DNA from 3 places in the Hymenobacter aerilatus genome. Region 1 is predicted to be linked to each of the others. Evidence: riboswitches for the same ligand, from Rfam matches in the RefSeq annotation. Region 1 holds a riboswitch; each other region holds the start of a gene.
The links. A riboswitch is a leader RNA that binds a small molecule or an ion and turns the genes downstream of it on or off. The one in region 1 is predicted to bind cobalamin.
Positions count from the first base shown of each region.

Region 1 (5,551 bases):
TACCAATGTAGAAACCGGCACCACCAAAGACTTTGGCATGTCTGAGGCTACCCCAGGTCGTGACTTGGACACTGCATCTTCTACCAACGCCATACCCGATACCGCCGGCCAGAAAACCATCGAGCAGCAGTACGATAAAAACCTGCACGCCACCGACCACAACCACGACGGCAAAGCTGACTAAGGAACTGGCAGAATTGATTTTACCACAACGGCCCCGTACAGTGCACTGTGCGGGGCCGTTGTGGTAGTTTGTTTTCGGGGTAGCTCGGAAGGAAAGGTTAGCGGTTGTAGAACACAAAGCTGTTAGCGCTGGTCCCGATAGTAAAGGAGTCGATAACCTGGCCAGTAGTCTGATAGCGGAAGAAGCGGGCCGTGCCTGTAAAGTTTTCCGGTGAGCCATAGATGAGGCCCGTACGTGGGTCTACATCGAGGCTATAGAAACCACCCCGGCGCTGAAACAGGGGCGTAGTGGGCAGGGCTGTATCAGTGATGTTCATGCGGTAAACGCCCGACTGGCGGCGGAAAAATAGCTGGTCTTTGGCGCCGTTGGTGCGAAGGCCGCCCGCCTGCTGGCCCGCTGCGAAGCGCAAGGTAGCCGTCACGGCGTTAGTGTTCGGATCGATGCGCACGATGCTGCTGGGTACAGTCACGATGGGCGTGTAGTCCGGCGCTGGGCCGTAAGTGCTTTTACCAGAGCATAGCACCCAAAGGGCGTTGTTCTTATCTACTACCATGCTGGCTGGGCTATCAGCTACAGTGATGGTGGCTTCCACTGAATCCACTCGGGTATTGATGACGCTAATGGTATTGCCGCCGTTGTTTGATACGAAAAGCTTATTACCCACAGCCACTACTTGCTCGGGCTGTACACCTACTGAAACGGTTTTGGTGACAGTATTCGTCGCCAGATCAATGACTGACACCCGACCTGTGCTACCGTATTTCACCGTTTGCGATACATAGCCTTTATTGTTGTTCGCGGCAAAATAGCGGGGTAGGGTAAGTATGTCTTCATTGCCAGCAGCATTCCTAAACTTCGAAATTTCGGCTTTGCTATTAAAATTAGGCAGGTTCACTACCTCGATCTTATTACTGTTATTCACCACGATATACCCCGTGTTGCCTACTACTGTCATCGATTGGGCTACATCACCCAGGATGCGGTTGTTCACCGAGCGAAACAAAGCAGAGTTAGTAATAGCACCCGCGTCGCTGTTGAAGCCGACCACCTCGGCATTAGACCGATTAAAATTGCCTTCCTGCACAATAAATACGTCGCTGCCAGCCGGCGAGGCGTCGTTGTCGTTGTCTGGATCGCAGCTCCAAAGGGTTAGGCCGCTAGCCAGAATAAGGGCTGTGCGTGCACTGAAGGAAAGAAAACGTTGTGTCATGTAAGAAAGAAAAGTGTGAAAAGCAGGATTAGCGCCAACTCACGCGCAGGCTCAGCACGCCGTTGCGCGGGGGCATAGCGCGCGCTTCGTAGCTGTTATAGGTGAGATTGGTAAGGTTAAAGCCCTGCACCAGCGCGGTTAGGCTCCAAGTGTTGCGGGTGGTGAAGGTGTAGCCCAACGACCCACTCAGCAGGAAATAGGAGGGTAGGAAGGTGGTAGCTGAGGCGTCGGTGTAACGGAAGCTGGTGAAGGTGCTCTGCGTGAGCAGTTGCCAACCACGCCAACTCTGGCGCGTGGTGAAAGCCACCGTGTGCAACGGGACATAGGGCAGCTGCACGCCCACCGGGTCGGGGTCGAATGCGTAGCCGCCTACCTTCCGCGACTGGGTGTAGGCGTAGGCCGCCCGCGCCGTGAGGGCGTAGCGCCCCGGCTGCCAGCCCAGTTCCGTGCTCAACTCTAACCCCTGCGCCCGCACCCGGCGCAGGTTGCGCGGCGACCAATAGCTCACCGTATCGCCAGGAAGCCACTGCACCCAGTTGCGCACTTGCTGGCGGTAGGCCGTCAGCTCCGTGAGTAACGAGAGGGTAGGCGTAGGCTTGAAGGTATGTTGTGCACCACCCTCGTAGCCTAAGCTGGTTTCGGGCAGTAGGTTGGGGTTGCCGCCGGGGCGCCAGTACCGCTCGTTGAGGGTAGGCACGCGGTAGCTACGAGCGGCGCTACCCTTCAGCACCAGCGTGTGCGTGCCTTGTTGCCATACCTGCCACTCGCCGCCCAGGATAGGGGCCAGTGGCGGCCGCCGGCCCGGAATGAACGCCTGCCTGATGTTAGCCGTGAGACGCAAGGTAGGCGCAGGGTCGTAGCGCACCAGGGCATAGCCGGAGAAACGGTTTTCTGTGAGGTCCTGACCGTAGCCATCCACGCGGGCCGCAAAGTGTTGGGCTTCTCCGCCTACCCGTACACTCAGGTTAGAACGAAGTTGGATGCTGTGGTCGGCCTGCGCCTGGCTGGTGCGCACCCGCGAGTTGCTTTGGGCTACCGTGTTGCTGCGGTAGTTCAGAATGTCCTCAAACCAGGCCACGCGCACGCCCGTTTCGTGGCGACTGGTCACGTGGCGGTAGCCAGCCAGCAGGCGGCGGCTTTGGTCGCGCTCCTGGGCGTTGTCGTTGGCAGCGCCGATGGCAGGCTGAATGCGGCGGTCGGCATCTGTGAGCCACACAGCGCCCATTAGCTCGCCATGCTGGCCTAGGCGCAGGGTGGCATCCTGGGTGAGGCTCCATTGCCGGTAGGCAGCGTTGGTCTGCCGGCGTTCTACCAGCCCATCAATGGTGCGCTCCTGATAGGGAAAATCGTTTTGCGCCTCGCGGTAGGAAGCAGCCGTGCGCAAGGCTAGTTTCTCATTGCTGAAACTGTTCTCTACGCTGCCCGCCCGGAGGCCATAGTTGCCGGCATCGGCCTGCGCCTGCCCGCGCCACCCCGCGCCCCACTGCACCGGCGACGATAGCAGCACCGTGCCGCCTAGTGCACCATTGCCGTACACCGCACTGGCCGGGCCAGGCTGCACTGTGATGCTGGTAGCACCATTCACAGGCAGTAGGGCAAAGTCGGCCTCACCCAGGGTAGGCAGGTTGATGTTGAAACCGTTCCAGAGCACGGCCGTGTGGCGGGCCGAAGTGCCGCGCAGCGTAATAGACGACAGCTGCCCCGGTCCATAGTTCTTCAGATAGATAGGCGTGAGTCGACTCAGGGCCTCGGCCAGCGTGCCGGCCGGCAGTTGATTCACGGCCACCGAATCGAGGGTAGTGCGGCGGCTGCCTACAGCATAGCGGCTCAGACGAGCGGCTTCTACCATAGCCGCAGGCAATAGATGCGGCGCAGCAACGCTAGTGTCAGCAGGGGCACGTTGAGCTTGGGCCACTGCGGCTGGCAATAGGCTTGCTACTACCGCTAGCACGCGTAGCGCACGGGCAAGTCTAGGAGAAGTAGCGCGTAAGAAACGTATCCGAACCAAAATTTCCGGGGTAGGAAAAGTCAGTTCAAAACTCCGCTACGAGCCGAAACCCGCCGCGTAGCCGAGGCCGAAAACAGGAAAAACCGGTTGGCCGAAGCCGCCCGCTGCATTCGTTCTCCGCCTTTCCACCGAAGGCGCTGAACATGGGAAATGTAGTGGCAGGTCTCCTGGCTTGCTTCGGGCACGTCGCCTTCCCATTTCTCTGGCAGGTTTCGGTGCGAAACCTGCTTTCCTCGAAACAGTGGCAGCTGCGTGACGAGCCCTTTCTTGAAGCGTACAGTTGCGGGGACAGCTCCGGCCTCGAACCGGATTCCCTTTTCAGCCTCGCCCCGCACTTGGGGTCCGGCCACCGCTACGCTGCAAAGATACTGTCTGAACCACGGATTCGCTCGGATTTTCTGGATTACACGAATTTTGTGGATGGGTGTGTGAAAAGGTATCTGTCATCCCGAGCCTGCAAAGAATCTTTTCACGATATCACGATTCGTTGTGGCGACTGTCGTTCAGGCATAAGAAGGTCCTTCGCTGTGCTCATGATGACAGAGTTTATAGCAGGGTGGAAAACCCTCGCCTACAAAATCCGTGTAATCCGAAAAATCCGAGCGAATCCGTGGTTCAGACAATTCCCGCCGCCTTTTTCCAGCGCCCCGATCCCACCCAAATTGCCCGCGAGCTGCTAGGGAAATATGTCTTTTCCCGCATAGATGATGAATTGACGGGTGGCCGCATTGTCGAAACCGAAGCATATTCCCATGAAGGGGACAACTCCCTGACGATGCACCTGAAGCGGCGCGGCCAACACGGACAGGCGCTGTATGAACTGGGAGGCCGCGCCTACCTCTACACCGTGTACCAGCGGCACACCCTGTTCAACATCGTTACCAACGCCGCCGATGTGCCCAATACCGTCCTGATTCGTGCCATCGAGCCCACCGCAGGCATCGATACGATGCTACGACGACGCGGTTTAGAGTCCATAGCTCGCAACCTAACGGCCGGCCCCGGCTTGCTCACACAAGCGCTGGGCGTTACGCCCGCTCTCACTGGCACCGATTTGCAGGGGAATGTGCTTTGGCTGGAAGACCATGGTGAAGATGTCCCCGACGCACAGGTGCGCGCCAGCGCTAGGGTAGGGCTGGCCTACGCCGGCGCGGAAGCAGCCAGCCTACCCTGGCGCTTCCGTATCAAGGATAGCCAGTGGACCAGCCCGGCAAAGTAGTAGAGTAGGCTATGCCGATTGGACTGCTGCTACTAGCTCCCCACTCCAGCGCTTCACTTTTTCACACACCAGCACCATCAGGCGGCCACGCAAATCGGTAGTGGCGAACAGGTAGAGGTGCCCACCCTCCCGGATACCGGTGCGTTGCCGGAACACAGCTACTGTGTCGGGGAAGTTGCGTGTTGTCACATGGGCGCGCCCCTCGGAACCAAGATAGGGTAGGAGGGCATCGGCATCGTAGCGCTCCACAGCTTGTATGCGGAAGATACGGCCAGGAAAATCGGCACGTAGCGCGTCGGAAGTGTAAAGGTGGCTGTGTTGGTGCAGCTTCAATAGCTCGAAGGCATTGCCAATGCTACGAAAGGCACCCGCTTTCAGAATAGCCGCATTGGGTTCGTACAGGTACTGCTCGGCTTGGGGCTCGGCATAGCGCGACACAGCGCGGGCCTCGCGGGCCCGGTTCAGGCGAAACTCCTGCTGCTCGCCAGTGCGGGTCAGGTTCACGGCGTAGCGCTCGGGGTCCACGGCGGGTTCTCCTCCCAGCTCATATAGCACCTCCTTGCACTCATTGTCCACAGCCAGTACCCACAAGCGACGCACGTGCTTCAACTCCTGAATAGCCAACTCAATATCAAGCATAGGCGAGGTCTTGAGCAGAATGCGCGGAGCCTTATGCAATAGTAAGGGTAGGATGCGCAGCACATCCGGCTCGCAATCCTGCAACCGAAAAATCTTGCGCGAAGCTGTGTCGCGGCGGGCTGGGTCGAGGTAGAGCCAGTCGAACGTTTCGGGTGTGCTTTTCAGAAAGGCCAGAGCATCCGTGGCGTGGTAGTGCACATTCTGTATGCCCAGCTGGTTTAGGTTGTACTGTACTACCTGAACCAGCTGCGGATTGCGCTCCACATAGTGCACCTCCGCCACGCGGCTGGC
Region 1 is NZ_CP095053.1:4,953,964-4,959,514, forward strand. Features, by position in the region: gene MUN82_RS20615 (hypothetical protein) at 1-184, shown strand, start outside; gene MUN82_RS20620 (YncE family protein) at 282-1,394, opposite strand; gene MUN82_RS20625 (TonB-dependent receptor plug domain-containing protein) at 1,423-3,243, opposite strand; cobalamin riboswitch at 3,543-3,771, opposite strand; gene MUN82_RS20630 (DNA-3-methyladenine glycosylase) at 4,013-4,621, shown strand; gene MUN82_RS20635 (class I SAM-dependent methyltransferase) at 4,631-5,551, opposite strand, start outside.

Region 2 (5,551 bases), 610 kb from region 1:
GGAGGTAGCAGATAGCCGAGCCCTCCAGCGAGGCTGTATTGGTGCCGTTACCACCTAATCCCGAGGCGAGCATCGTATTGTTCTCAATGATAGAGGCTGAAACAGAGCCAATTTCGAATTGCACGGCACTAGAGTTGGTAGCCGTGAACAAATTGCCGCGAACGGTTGCTGGCCCAGCAACCGCCGTTCCGGACCTACCTAGTGTAATGCCGTCGCCTCCGCCTCTGGTGTAGCCATTTTGGTTGAACTGACAGCCCGTAACGCTGACGGTGTTAGCAGCACCATTAATGACGTAGATACCCGAGCTGCCCGTAAAACCAATTAAGGAGTTCGTAACACTGCCTGCCCCGCCAGTGCCAATGGTAATGCCAAACGAAGCGCAGGGAGCATTTGCTGGGTAGCCGTAGTCGAGTGCCGTGGTACCTATAAGGCAATTCACTACGCTGAAACCGCTGCCATTCAAAGTCAGGGCTGCACTGTTGAACTGGTCAGAGCCTCCATGTATGGCAACACCACGGATAGTAAATCCTGCGGCCGTGCAAGTAAGTGCGGAGAAGCCTGTAGGAAAGCTAATTTCAACTTCAGGTCGTTCCACGGGAGACACAGCCAGCCCATCTATTCCTACAGTCGCGGTGGTGCCAAAGGTACCTGTGTTCGTATTGCCTACGGTTGTGGTCTGCGTAAAACCATCAAGCGTGACATTCGCTACGGTAATGTTGGGTAAAGCAGATGCAAGCGTGATTAAGGCCCGCTGGCTTGCAAAAGAACCCGTAAGCGCGCTGCTGGGAATATTGAAGGCAATAGTGTGCGGCCCAGCACCGGCGGCATTCACATCGGTAATAGCTTGCCGTAATGAGCCGGTGCCCGCATCGGCAGTGTTCGTAACAGTGAAAGTAGCCGCTTGGCTGATACTAGTGAAACCTATGATAAGGTAACTAGTCAGTAAGAAATGTTTCATAACGCTGGCAGGTAAAACAGTGCCAGAGTCCTTACAAACTTATTGCCTTACTTTATGAAGATTGGGTCTACAAAGCCTGATGTTTGAAAAGTGAATGAACATATAAGTTAAAGCCATTCCATCGGTATACTAAGTTGAAAACGAGCTGTTACGGATCGATAGGAAGGATTTTGTTTAACCATAGTTCTCTAAAAATAAGAAAGTACCTAATCGAGCGAAGCTCCTCCTAAACAGATCGTAAGCAGGAGCTTCGTTCGATTAGGCACTTCTGCTTTACGGATTGGTGCTCCACAGCCCGGCTTCCTTCACAAACACCCGGCGGTTCAGCTTGAGTTGGGCAATGATGAACTCGGCCAGATCTTCCGGCTGCATCACTTTCTCGGGGTTGCCATCCGTAAGCTTTAGCTCCTGCGCCAGCGGGGTAGCCACGGTGCTAGGTGTGAGGGCCGACACGCGAATGTTGTGCTTGCGCACCTCCTGCATCAGCGACTCGGTGAGGCCCAGCACGGCAAACTTGGAGGCCGAGTAGGCACTGGTGCCTGCCGCCCCGCGCTGTCCGGCCGTGGAAGAAATATTGATAATGTCGCCGGTCTGGCGCTCAATCATGCCGGGTAGTACAGCGCGAGTGGCATAGTACACGCCCATGAGGTTCACCCGGATAATGTTTTCCCAGGCGTCGGGTTCCTGCTCCAGAAACTTGCCGAACGCGGCTGTGCCAGCGTTGTTGAGCAGAATATCAATGGCCCCGAGTTGCTGCTGTATCTGCGCTACGGCAGCTTCCACGGCGCCTCGGTCAGCTACATCAGCCGTTGCAATGGCAGCTTTCACGCCTAGCTTTTCCAGTTCGGCGGCTACGTTGCGCAAGTCGTTTTCGGAGCGGGCCAGCAAGCCCACGTGCACGCCTTCGTGTGCCAGAGCCACGGCTACGGCGCGGCCAATGCCTTTGCCGGCACCCGTTACAAGGGCGACTTTTCCGGTCAGATTTTCCATATAAGTAAAGGGGATTAAAGAGGTTGGTGAGCCCTACCCCAGGTTCCCTGTGAGGTAGGGGTAAGGGGTAGGACTACTAGCAACCAACTAGCCTGCGAGTTGTTGCGCCGGAAATTTCGCGTATCATTGCCCTTAGTTCTTTGCAATATCAATTGCCGTAGAGGGGTTTTCGGGTAATACCGGAATTAATAAGGAACCGTGTGTGAATCACGGGCTGTCGCGCAACTGTAAGTACCCAAACAAGTTACGATCCGTAGCACGTCCATTGTTCTGCCAGGCAGAATGAGAAGGATGATCGTAATGGTACAAGCCAGGAGACTTGCCTTTCTACGCCTTGACGTATGCTTCCGCGCTCTGAAGCAGTAGTCTGGTCAATTGCATACTGCTGTCTTCTTAAGAGTCTCCGCGAGGTGGAGGCTGGCGCGTGCGTATGCACGCCGGACGGTAGGGTGCAGGGTAGGCCATACACTGTGTTGGGCGCGTAACGTACTCGTTGCGAGAACAATAAATCCATTTATTGTTCCCTTCACCCTAAGCACTATGCTTACGCACAACCTCGGCTACCCGCGCATTGGTAGCCAACGCGAACTGAAAAAGGCCAGTGAGAAATACTGGTCGGGCCAGCTGACGCTGTCCGAATTGCAGGCCGCCGCCCGCCACATTGCCCAACACAACTGGCAGTTGCAGCAGGAAGCCGGCCTCGATCTGATTCCCTGCAACGACTTCAGCTACTACGATCAGGTGCTGGATACCAGCTTGATGGTAGGGGCCATTCCCAGGCGCTACACGCCCGTGCTCAGTGAAAATCCGCAGAACACCGCGGTGGATCTATACTTTGCCATGGCCCGTGGCTACCAGCGCAATGGCCTCGACATCACGGCGATGGAGATGACGAAGTGGTTCGACACCAACTACCACTACCTCGTGCCCGAGTTCACGGCCGACCAGGAGTTTCGGCTGTTTTCGGAGCACATTTTCGATCAGTTCATTCACGCACGCAACACGCTCAGCACCACGCCCAAGCCGGTGCTGCTGGGGCCGGTTTCCTACCTGCTGTTGGGGAAGGAAAAGGAAGAGGGCTTCCACCGGATTGAGTTGCTGAAGCGGTTGCTGCCCGTGTACGTGGAGGTGCTAACCAAGCTGCATCAGTACGGTGCCACCTGGGTGCAGCTCGACGAGCCCTACCTAGCTCTTGATCTAACATCTGCTGAAAAAGACGCCTACCTGTTTGCCTACGCCAAACTGGCGCGCAGCTGCCCCGGGCTCAAATTACTTGTAGCCACTTACTTCGAAGGCCTGCGCGACAATGCCGAGCTGGCCGTGAGCCTACCCATCAGCGCCCTGCACCTAGACCTGGTGCGGGCGCCAGAGCAGTTGGATGCTGTGCTGCCGCTGGTGCCGCAGTGGCTAAGCCTGTCGCTGGGCGTGGTAGATGGCCGCAATATTTGGAAGAACGACTACCAGGCGTCGTTGGCGCTGCTTGAAAAAGCAGTAGCAGCGCTGGGCACCGAGCGGGTGCTGCTGGCGCCCAGCTGCTCGTTGCTCCACAGCCCCTGCGACCTGGACCTGGAAACCAACGACGCGACGCTGACGCCGGAAATTAAGAACTGGCTGGCCTTTGCGAAGCAGAAGCTGCGCGAAGTAGAAGAATTGCGTCAGATTGCAGACCATAGTGCTCAGGACCTGCTACGCCAAAACCAACAGGCGCTGGATAGCCGCCGCAAGTCGGAGCGTATCCACCGTACCCATATCAAGGAGCGTACCGCCGCCGTTACGGAGGCAGATGCGCGCCGCCGGAGCCCGTTTGCGGTGCGGCAGGCCCGGCAGCAGGAGCACCTGCAACTGCCGTTGTTCCCCACGACTACCATCGGCTCCTTCCCGCAGACCGAGGACATCCGGCAGTTGCGTGCCCGCTTCAAGAAAGGAGAACTGAGCAGCGAGCAGTACGATGAAGCCTTGCAGAACGCTACCATCGACGTGATTCGCTGGCAGGAAGAGGTAGGGCTGGATGTGCTGGTGCACGGTGAGTTTGAGCGCAACGATATGGTGGAGTACTTTGGCGAGCTGCTCGACGGCTTTGCTTTCACCAAAAACGGCTGGGTGCAGAGCTACGGCTCGCGCTGCGTGAAACCGCCTGTTCTGTACGGCGACATTCACCGCCCGCAGGACATGACTGTGGCCTGGAGCACCTTCGCGCAGGCCCAGACCCAGCAATATGTAAAAGGTATGCTGACGGGACCGGTAACCATTTTGCAATGGTCGTTTGTGCGCGACGACCAGCCAAGGGCCACTACCGCCTTGCAGATTGCGCTGGCCATTCGCGAAGAAGTGCTTGCACTGGAAAAAGCTGGTATTCAGCTGATTCAAATTGACGAGCCTGCCATTCGGGAAGGGCTGCCCCTACGCCGCTCCGACTGGCCTACCTACCTGGCCTGGGCCGTACAGGCGTTTCGGGTAGCCGCTGCCGGCGTGCGCGACGAAACCCAGATTCACACGCACATGTGCTATTCGGAGTTCAACGAAATACTTCCTGCCATTGCCGAGCTGGACGCCGACGTGATTACCATGGAAACCTCCCGCTCGCAGATGGAGTTGCTGGCCGCCTTCGCCGATTTTCAATATCCCAATCAGATTGGGCCGGGCGTGTACGACATCCATTCGCCCCGCGTGCCCAGCACCACTGAGATGGTAGCGTTGCTGGAAAAAGCGCAAACGCTTCTACCAGCCGAAAATCTATGGGTAAACCCCGACTGCGGCCTGAAAACTCGCAAATGGCCCGAAACCGAAGCCGCCCTGCGCAACATGGTGCAAGCCGCCTACCATGTGCGCGCCAGGGTAGGGAAGTAGTGAAAGGGGATGTTTGTGAGAGATTGAGAAGGTGAAAGGGTGAGTTTTGATGTTCTGTCATCCTGAGCAGCGCGAAGGACCTTATGCCCGCAGAACGAGTCGTTGGTACGCTTGTCGTTCACGTGTGAGAAGGTCCTTTGCAAGCTCAGGATGAGAGAACATCGAAACTCACCCTTTCACCTTCTTATTGAGGGTGCGGCCCGTATTTTGCGGGGCGGCGTACGGCTGCATGCTTTATTGGCGTTGTAGCCAGACGCTCGTTCATCTAATCTTCCTTTGCTTTGGCTCGTTCAAACATCTTTGCTGTTACCGCTGCCCGTCTGCTCGCGCTCATGGGTTTTTTCTTGCTGCTAGGCAGCAGCGCCGCGCAGGCGCAATACCAATTGCGCGGCTCTGTCCTCGATAAAGAAACTAAGGAGCCGATTCCCTTCGTGAGTATCGGTATTCCGGGCACGTCATTGGGTACGGCCAGCAACGCCGACGGCCAGTTTTTCCTGAACCTGCCGTCGCTGCCGCAGCGCGTCATTTTCTCCGAAATTGGTCACTTGCGCGATACGCTGGTGGTCACCAGCACGCAAAAGCCCTTTGAGGTGCTCTTGGGCTCAGCCACCGTGACGCTGCCCGAAGTGAAGGTAGGCAGCTATGCCTTTCAATTGGTAGACCGCGCCTATCGCCACATGGCTGAGAATTACGACAAGAAATTTTACGGCAAGGCCTACTACCGGCAGGTGACGCGCATCGGCGCGGAGCCTACTG
Region 2 is NZ_CP095053.1:419,513-425,063, forward strand. Features, by position in the region: gene MUN82_RS01720 (T9SS type A sorting domain-containing protein) at 1-958, opposite strand, end outside; gene MUN82_RS01725 (3-ketoacyl-ACP reductase) at 1,232-1,948, opposite strand; cobalamin riboswitch at 2,095-2,289, shown strand; gene metE (5-methyltetrahydropteroyltriglutamate--homocysteine S-methyltransferase) at 2,489-4,795, shown strand; gene MUN82_RS01735 (carboxypeptidase-like regulatory domain-containing protein) at 5,077-5,551, shown strand, end outside.
Region 2: linked by a shared signal. The riboswitch ahead of metE (5-methyltetrahydropteroyltriglutamate--homocysteine S-methyltransferase) and the one ahead of MUN82_RS20625 (TonB-dependent receptor plug domain-containing protein) in region 1 are both predicted to bind cobalamin.

Region 3 (5,551 bases), 1.9 Mb from region 1:
GCAGCTGGCCCACGCCGGCCGCAAAGCCAGCACCACTCCGCCCTGGGAAGGTGGCAAAGCCATTGCGGCCACGCAGCCCGACGGCTGGGAAGTGGTAGCGCCCAGCGCCCTACCCTTCGCCCCCGACAAAGCCACGCCCCACGCGCTGAGCGAAGCCGAAATTCAGCAGGTTGTGGCTGATTTTAGGGTGGCGGCCCGCCGCAGCCTGGCTGCTGGCTTTCAACTGATTGAGGTGCACGCCGCCCACGGGTATTTGCTGCACGAGTTTCTGTCGCCGCTCAGCAACGAGCGCACCGACCAGTACGGAGGTTCCTTCGAGAACCGCAGCCGCCTGCTGCTGGATGTGGTGGCTGCTATTCGCGCCGAGGTGCCCCACGACTACCCCGTTATCGTACGCATTTCGGCCACCGACTGGACCGAGGGCGGCTGGACCAAAGACGACTCGGTGCAGCTGGCGCGTGTGCTCCAGGCCAACGGCGTCGACCTGCTGGATGCCTCCACCGGCGGCAACGTGCCCGATGCGAAAATCCCCACTGGTCCCGGCTACCAAGTGGAGTTTGCAGCAACTGTGAAACAGCAAACCGGCCTGCCAACGGGGGCCGTGGGTATCATCACCACCGCCCAACAGGCCGAAGAAATTCTGCAACAAGGCCAAGCTGACCTGGTACTGCTGGCCCGCGAGTTTCTGCGCGACCCATACTTCCCCCTGCACGCCGCCCCAGAACTGGACGCAGACCTGCCCTGGCCTGTGCAGTACGAGCGCGCCAAGCGGCCGAAGCGAACAAGCAAGTAGGACTTACCTATTGAAACGCGAGCTTTTATTACAACCCTGGCTACTACGGTGGCCAGGGTTTTGTTTGCTAAAGCCAGAAGAACTGCTGATTTTTCCCAAAATAAAAAAGCTAGTACCAGATTGATTCATCCTAGTATAGCTAGTATTTTTATAGCTGTATTTTTATAAATCTTATCTGTGATTCTGCGCACTATTCTTGATTTTGTTTTGCAATATGACGAGGTAGCAAGCGTATTGCGAGTAGAGTGGGTCAGTGGCCGCAACGTACAACAGCTCCGCCGCAGCGCCGGGCAGTTGCTTTTACTGCTCCAGCAACTGGCTGTGCGGCGCTTGGTAATTGACATGAACAGCGTACCCGACCTGTCGGTAGATGATGAAATATGGCTGGGTACGCACTGGATGCCCGGTTTGGTAGCCCTACCCCTAGAGCGCCTGGTGCTGGTGTTGGATAGTGGGCAAACCCACAACCAGTTGGCCATAAACGCGCTGCACGACCTAGCACAGCCGGCCATCCGCTTCGATGCGCAATATTTTTCCGATACAGATTCGGCGATGCACTGGATCAGCGACGACTCGCCCCACCTACTGCCCCTACTAGCAGAGTGGAACGCCCGCCACGACACGCCGCCAGCGCCGGTCGGTTAGTGTGTGTGCTACTCCTGGTTGATGCGCGAGGTGTGCCGGGTATCGGCCATGCGCAGGTAGGTGATGAGGGAAATGATGGCGCAGGCCGTCACGTACCAATAGAACCACGCCTCCACGTTGTATTCCTTGGCCAGCAGCGCCACATACTCGGCCGTTCCCCCGAACAGAGCCACAGTGAGGGCGTAAGGCAGCCCTACCCCCAAAGCCCGAATTTCGGTTGGGAACAGCTCGGCTTTCACGACGGCGTTGATGGCCGTGTAGCCGCTCATATTGAGCATGGCGATGACCAGCAGCACAAACGCTTCCCAACTGCTGCTAGCGCGGCCCAAGGCTGTCATGAGGGGCACAGTACCCAGGGTGGCGCCTACCCCAAACGCCAGCAGCACCGGTCGCCGCCCTACCCTATCCGACAGTGCCCCCACTACGGGTTGTAGCACCATGGCCACCGCCAGCGCCCCAAACGACACCAGCGTGGCCTGGTCTTTTGTGAAGCCTGCGGTATTTACCAGAAACTTCTGGGTATAGGTGGTGAAGGTGTAGAATACAATGGTGCCGCCCAGCGTGAGGCCTACCACCGTGAGCACCTCGCGAGGGTAGCGCAGCAGCACGCGCAGCTTGCTTTCTTCTTTCTCCGGCGCCGATCCAGCGGGTTGATCTTTCTTTACGAACGCGTCTGTTTCTTCCATGTGCCGCCGCAGAAATAGCGCCACCACGGCCGCTGCTGCACCTATCACAAACGGGATGCGCCAACCCCAGGCGTGCAACTGCTCCGAAGTCAGCAGCGCTTGTAAAGCCAGTTGTACCAATAGCGCCACCAGCTGCCCTGCTATCAGGGTCACGTATTGAAAGCTGGAAAAGAAGCCCCGATTCTTTCGGTCGGCTATTTCGCTGAGGTAGGTGGCCGAGGTGCCGTACTCGCCGCCCACGCTCAGCCCCTGTAGCAGCCGCGCTACCACCAGCAGTACGGGCGCGAACACGCCAATGGTAGCATAACCGGGCGTGAGGGCAATGAGCAGGGAGCCGGTGCACATCAGCACCACCGACAGCAGCAGAGCCGCTTTCCGGCCCTGGCGGTCGGCGTAGAGGCCCAGCAGCCACCCGCCTAGCGGCCGCATCAGAAAGCCTACCGCAAAAATGGCCGCCGAGTTGAGCAGCTGCGCCGTTTGGTTGCCTTTGGGGAAGAAAGCCGGCGCGAAGTACAGCGCAAACGCCGAGTAGATGTACCAGTCGTACCATTCTACCAGATTGCCAATGGAGCCGCTGAAGATGGATTTCACCCGCGAGGCCATCGTGCGGGTAGGAGCTGTTGTCATGCCGCAAGGTACGCGGCGTAAAGCGGCTTTCGGTATTCCCGCGCCAGCATCTACCTTTGCCGGCAGTTGTTCTTTGCCTGTTTTCCAACAGACGACGGAAGGTGGCCGCCCCGCGGGTGCGGCCCGAAAAAGGGAATCGGGTGCAACTCCCGAACAGACGCGCTACTGTGAGTGCCACCACGGTGTCCCCGCTTGCTACCCATTGCCTGCCTACACGGCCGGGTGAGAAGGGTCGGGCGACACGGCACGAAGTCAGGAAACCTGCCTACCGCCGACTGACAAGTAGGTAGCCCCCGCGCCTGGGGCCATTGTCGGGTATGGAGGAAGCACACGAGCCGTCCGGAGCGCCCCGCGCCACCGGCCAGGAGTCGTACGCTTTTTCCTACCCTGCATCGGCTCGGTTGTGGGTTGGCTTCCTTCGAAAAGCCGTCGAAGAGCGTTTCACCCTTTCACTGACTTGTGATGACCCTCGAAGAGAAAATTACCCGTGCCGAGACGCGCATTTTCAAAGCCGTATTCCCCAACACCACCAACCACTACGACACGCTCTTTGGCGGTACTACCCTGCACATGATGGACGAGGTAGCCTTTATCACGGCTACCCGCTTTTCGCGCCTGAAAATGGTGACGGTATCTTCTGAGCGGGTCGATTTCACTCACCCCATTCCCGGCGGCACGCTGGTGGAGCTGATTGGCCGCGTAGAGCACGTAGGCAACACCAGCCTGAAAGTGCGCGTGGACCTGTTTGTGGAGCAGATGTACTCCGAGGAGCGCGAAAAAGCCGTTTCAGGCGTCTTCACGTTCGTAGCCATCGACGAAAATAAGCGCCCCATCCGCATCCTGGATCAGCCGGTGGAGGCAGTAGGATAACAGGACTTTTACTGATAGAACGTCATTCCGAGCTTGTCGAGGAATCTCGCGTGCTCCCGCTAATTCCTGACGATTGAAATTACCGTGGCACACGAGATTCCTCAACAAGCTCGGAATGACATTCTAATGGTTATTTTCTGCCAGAAAAAGCTGCTCCTCTGTATCTTTGTGGTCCTTTTCCTACTCCGGTTTAAAGGGTAACTACCTTTCACCCATGTTGTTTACCACTGCTTCCCCCCAGGAAGTCGAGTTGCTGCTCTCGCCTGAGCATGCCTACGACGAATTTACGCGCTACGAAGCCCTCTTGGCAGCCGCCGGCCTACGCCCCGGCCAGGCCGATTTTGTGCACCTGCGCAAACGCAGCATTGATGCCCGCGGCCGGCAGCCATTGGTGCGCCTGCGCGCCGACATCTACCGCACGGCGCCCCCGGCCGAGCTGTTTGGCCCGTGGTTTCAGTTTCCCAACGTGAGCCGTGCCCGCCGTACGGTCTTGATTGTGGGAGCGGGTCCGGCCGGGCTGTTTGCGGCGTTGCGGGCCATTGAACTCGGTATCAAGCCTATTGTGGTGGAGCGGGGCAAGGACGTGCGCACCCGCCGCCGCGACTTAGCGGCCCTCAACAAACAGCAGCTCGTCAACCCCGACAGCAACTATTGCTTCGGCGAGGGCGGCGCGGGCACCTACTCCGATGGTAAGCTCTACACCCGCTCTACCAAGCGCGGCGACGTACAACGCATCCTGCGCCTACTGGTGCAGCACGGCGCTACCCCCGATATTCTGATAGATGCTCACCCACACATCGGCACCAACAAGCTGCCGGCCGTGGTGGCCGCCCTGCGAGACTCGGTGCGCGCAGCCGGTGGTGAGGTACGGTTTGACACACGGGTAGACGATTTGGTGCTAACTGAGAACCACCTCCGTGGCGTGGTCACGGCCCAGGGCGAGGAACTGCTGGCCGATGCCGTCATCTTAGCCACCGGCCACTCCGCCCGCGACATCTACGAGCTGCTGCACCGCCGCGGCGTGCTCATCGAGGCTAAGCCCTTTGCGCTGGGTGTGCGCGTGGAGCACCAGCAGCAGCTCATCGACCGGGCCCAGTACCGCCTCCCCGACCGCGGCCTGCTGCCGGCCGCTTCCTATGCGCTGGTGCACCAAACCCAGGGCCAGGGCGGGCAGCGGGGCGTGTTTTCGTTTTGCATGTGCCCTGGCGGCTTTATTGTGCCGGCAGCCACCGCGCCCGGCGAGGTGGTGGTCAATGGCATGTCGCCCAGCCGCCGCGACTCGGAGTTTGCCAATTCTGGCATTGTAACGGCCGTGGAGTTGGAAGATATGGACGTGCGCCAGCACGGCGCCTTGGCCGGTCTGCACCTACAACAGCAGATTGAACAGCGCGCTTGCCAGCTAGCTGGCAACACGCAGGTAGCCCCGGCTCAGCGGCTAGGCGACTTCCTGAAAGGCAAGGTTTCGGCTGACTTGCTGGAAACGTCCTACCAGCCCGGCCTGGTGTCGGTGCCGATGGACAAGGTGCTGGGCAAAAACCTGGCAAACCGGCTGCGGCAAGGCTTCGAAAACTTCGGGCGCAAGATTCCGGGCTATGCCACCAACGCCGCACAGATTGTGGGGGTAGAGAGTCGCACGTCGTCGCCGGTGCGCATCCCCCGTGACCGGGACACTTTGCAGCACCCGGTGGTGCGCGGCTTATTTCCGTGCGGTGAGGGGGCGGGCTACGCCGGCGGTATCGTGTCGGCGGCTATGGATGGCGAGCGGTGCGCGGAAGCGGTTAAGGCAGCTGTTAGCTGATGGCTATTAGCCTCTTTTCTTTCGTACACAGAAGTTTCTGTCCATTTACACATTAAAGCTATCAGCCAACAGTTGATAGCCAATAGCTTATGAAAAAGACTGTTGTTATTGGGGCCAGTGATAACCCCGCCC
Region 3 is NZ_CP095053.1:1,678,992-1,684,542, reverse strand. Features, by position in the region: gene MUN82_RS07085 (NADH:flavin oxidoreductase/NADH oxidase) at 1-793, shown strand, start outside; gene MUN82_RS07080 (hypothetical protein) at 971-1,438, shown strand; gene MUN82_RS07075 (MFS transporter) at 1,447-2,727, opposite strand; cobalamin riboswitch at 2,834-3,034, shown strand; gene MUN82_RS07070 (acyl-CoA thioesterase) at 3,214-3,621, shown strand; gene MUN82_RS07065 (NAD(P)/FAD-dependent oxidoreductase) at 3,836-5,419, shown strand; gene MUN82_RS07060 (CoA-binding protein) at 5,509-5,551, shown strand, end outside.
Region 3: linked by a shared signal. The riboswitch ahead of MUN82_RS07070 (acyl-CoA thioesterase) and the one ahead of MUN82_RS20625 (TonB-dependent receptor plug domain-containing protein) in region 1 are both predicted to bind cobalamin.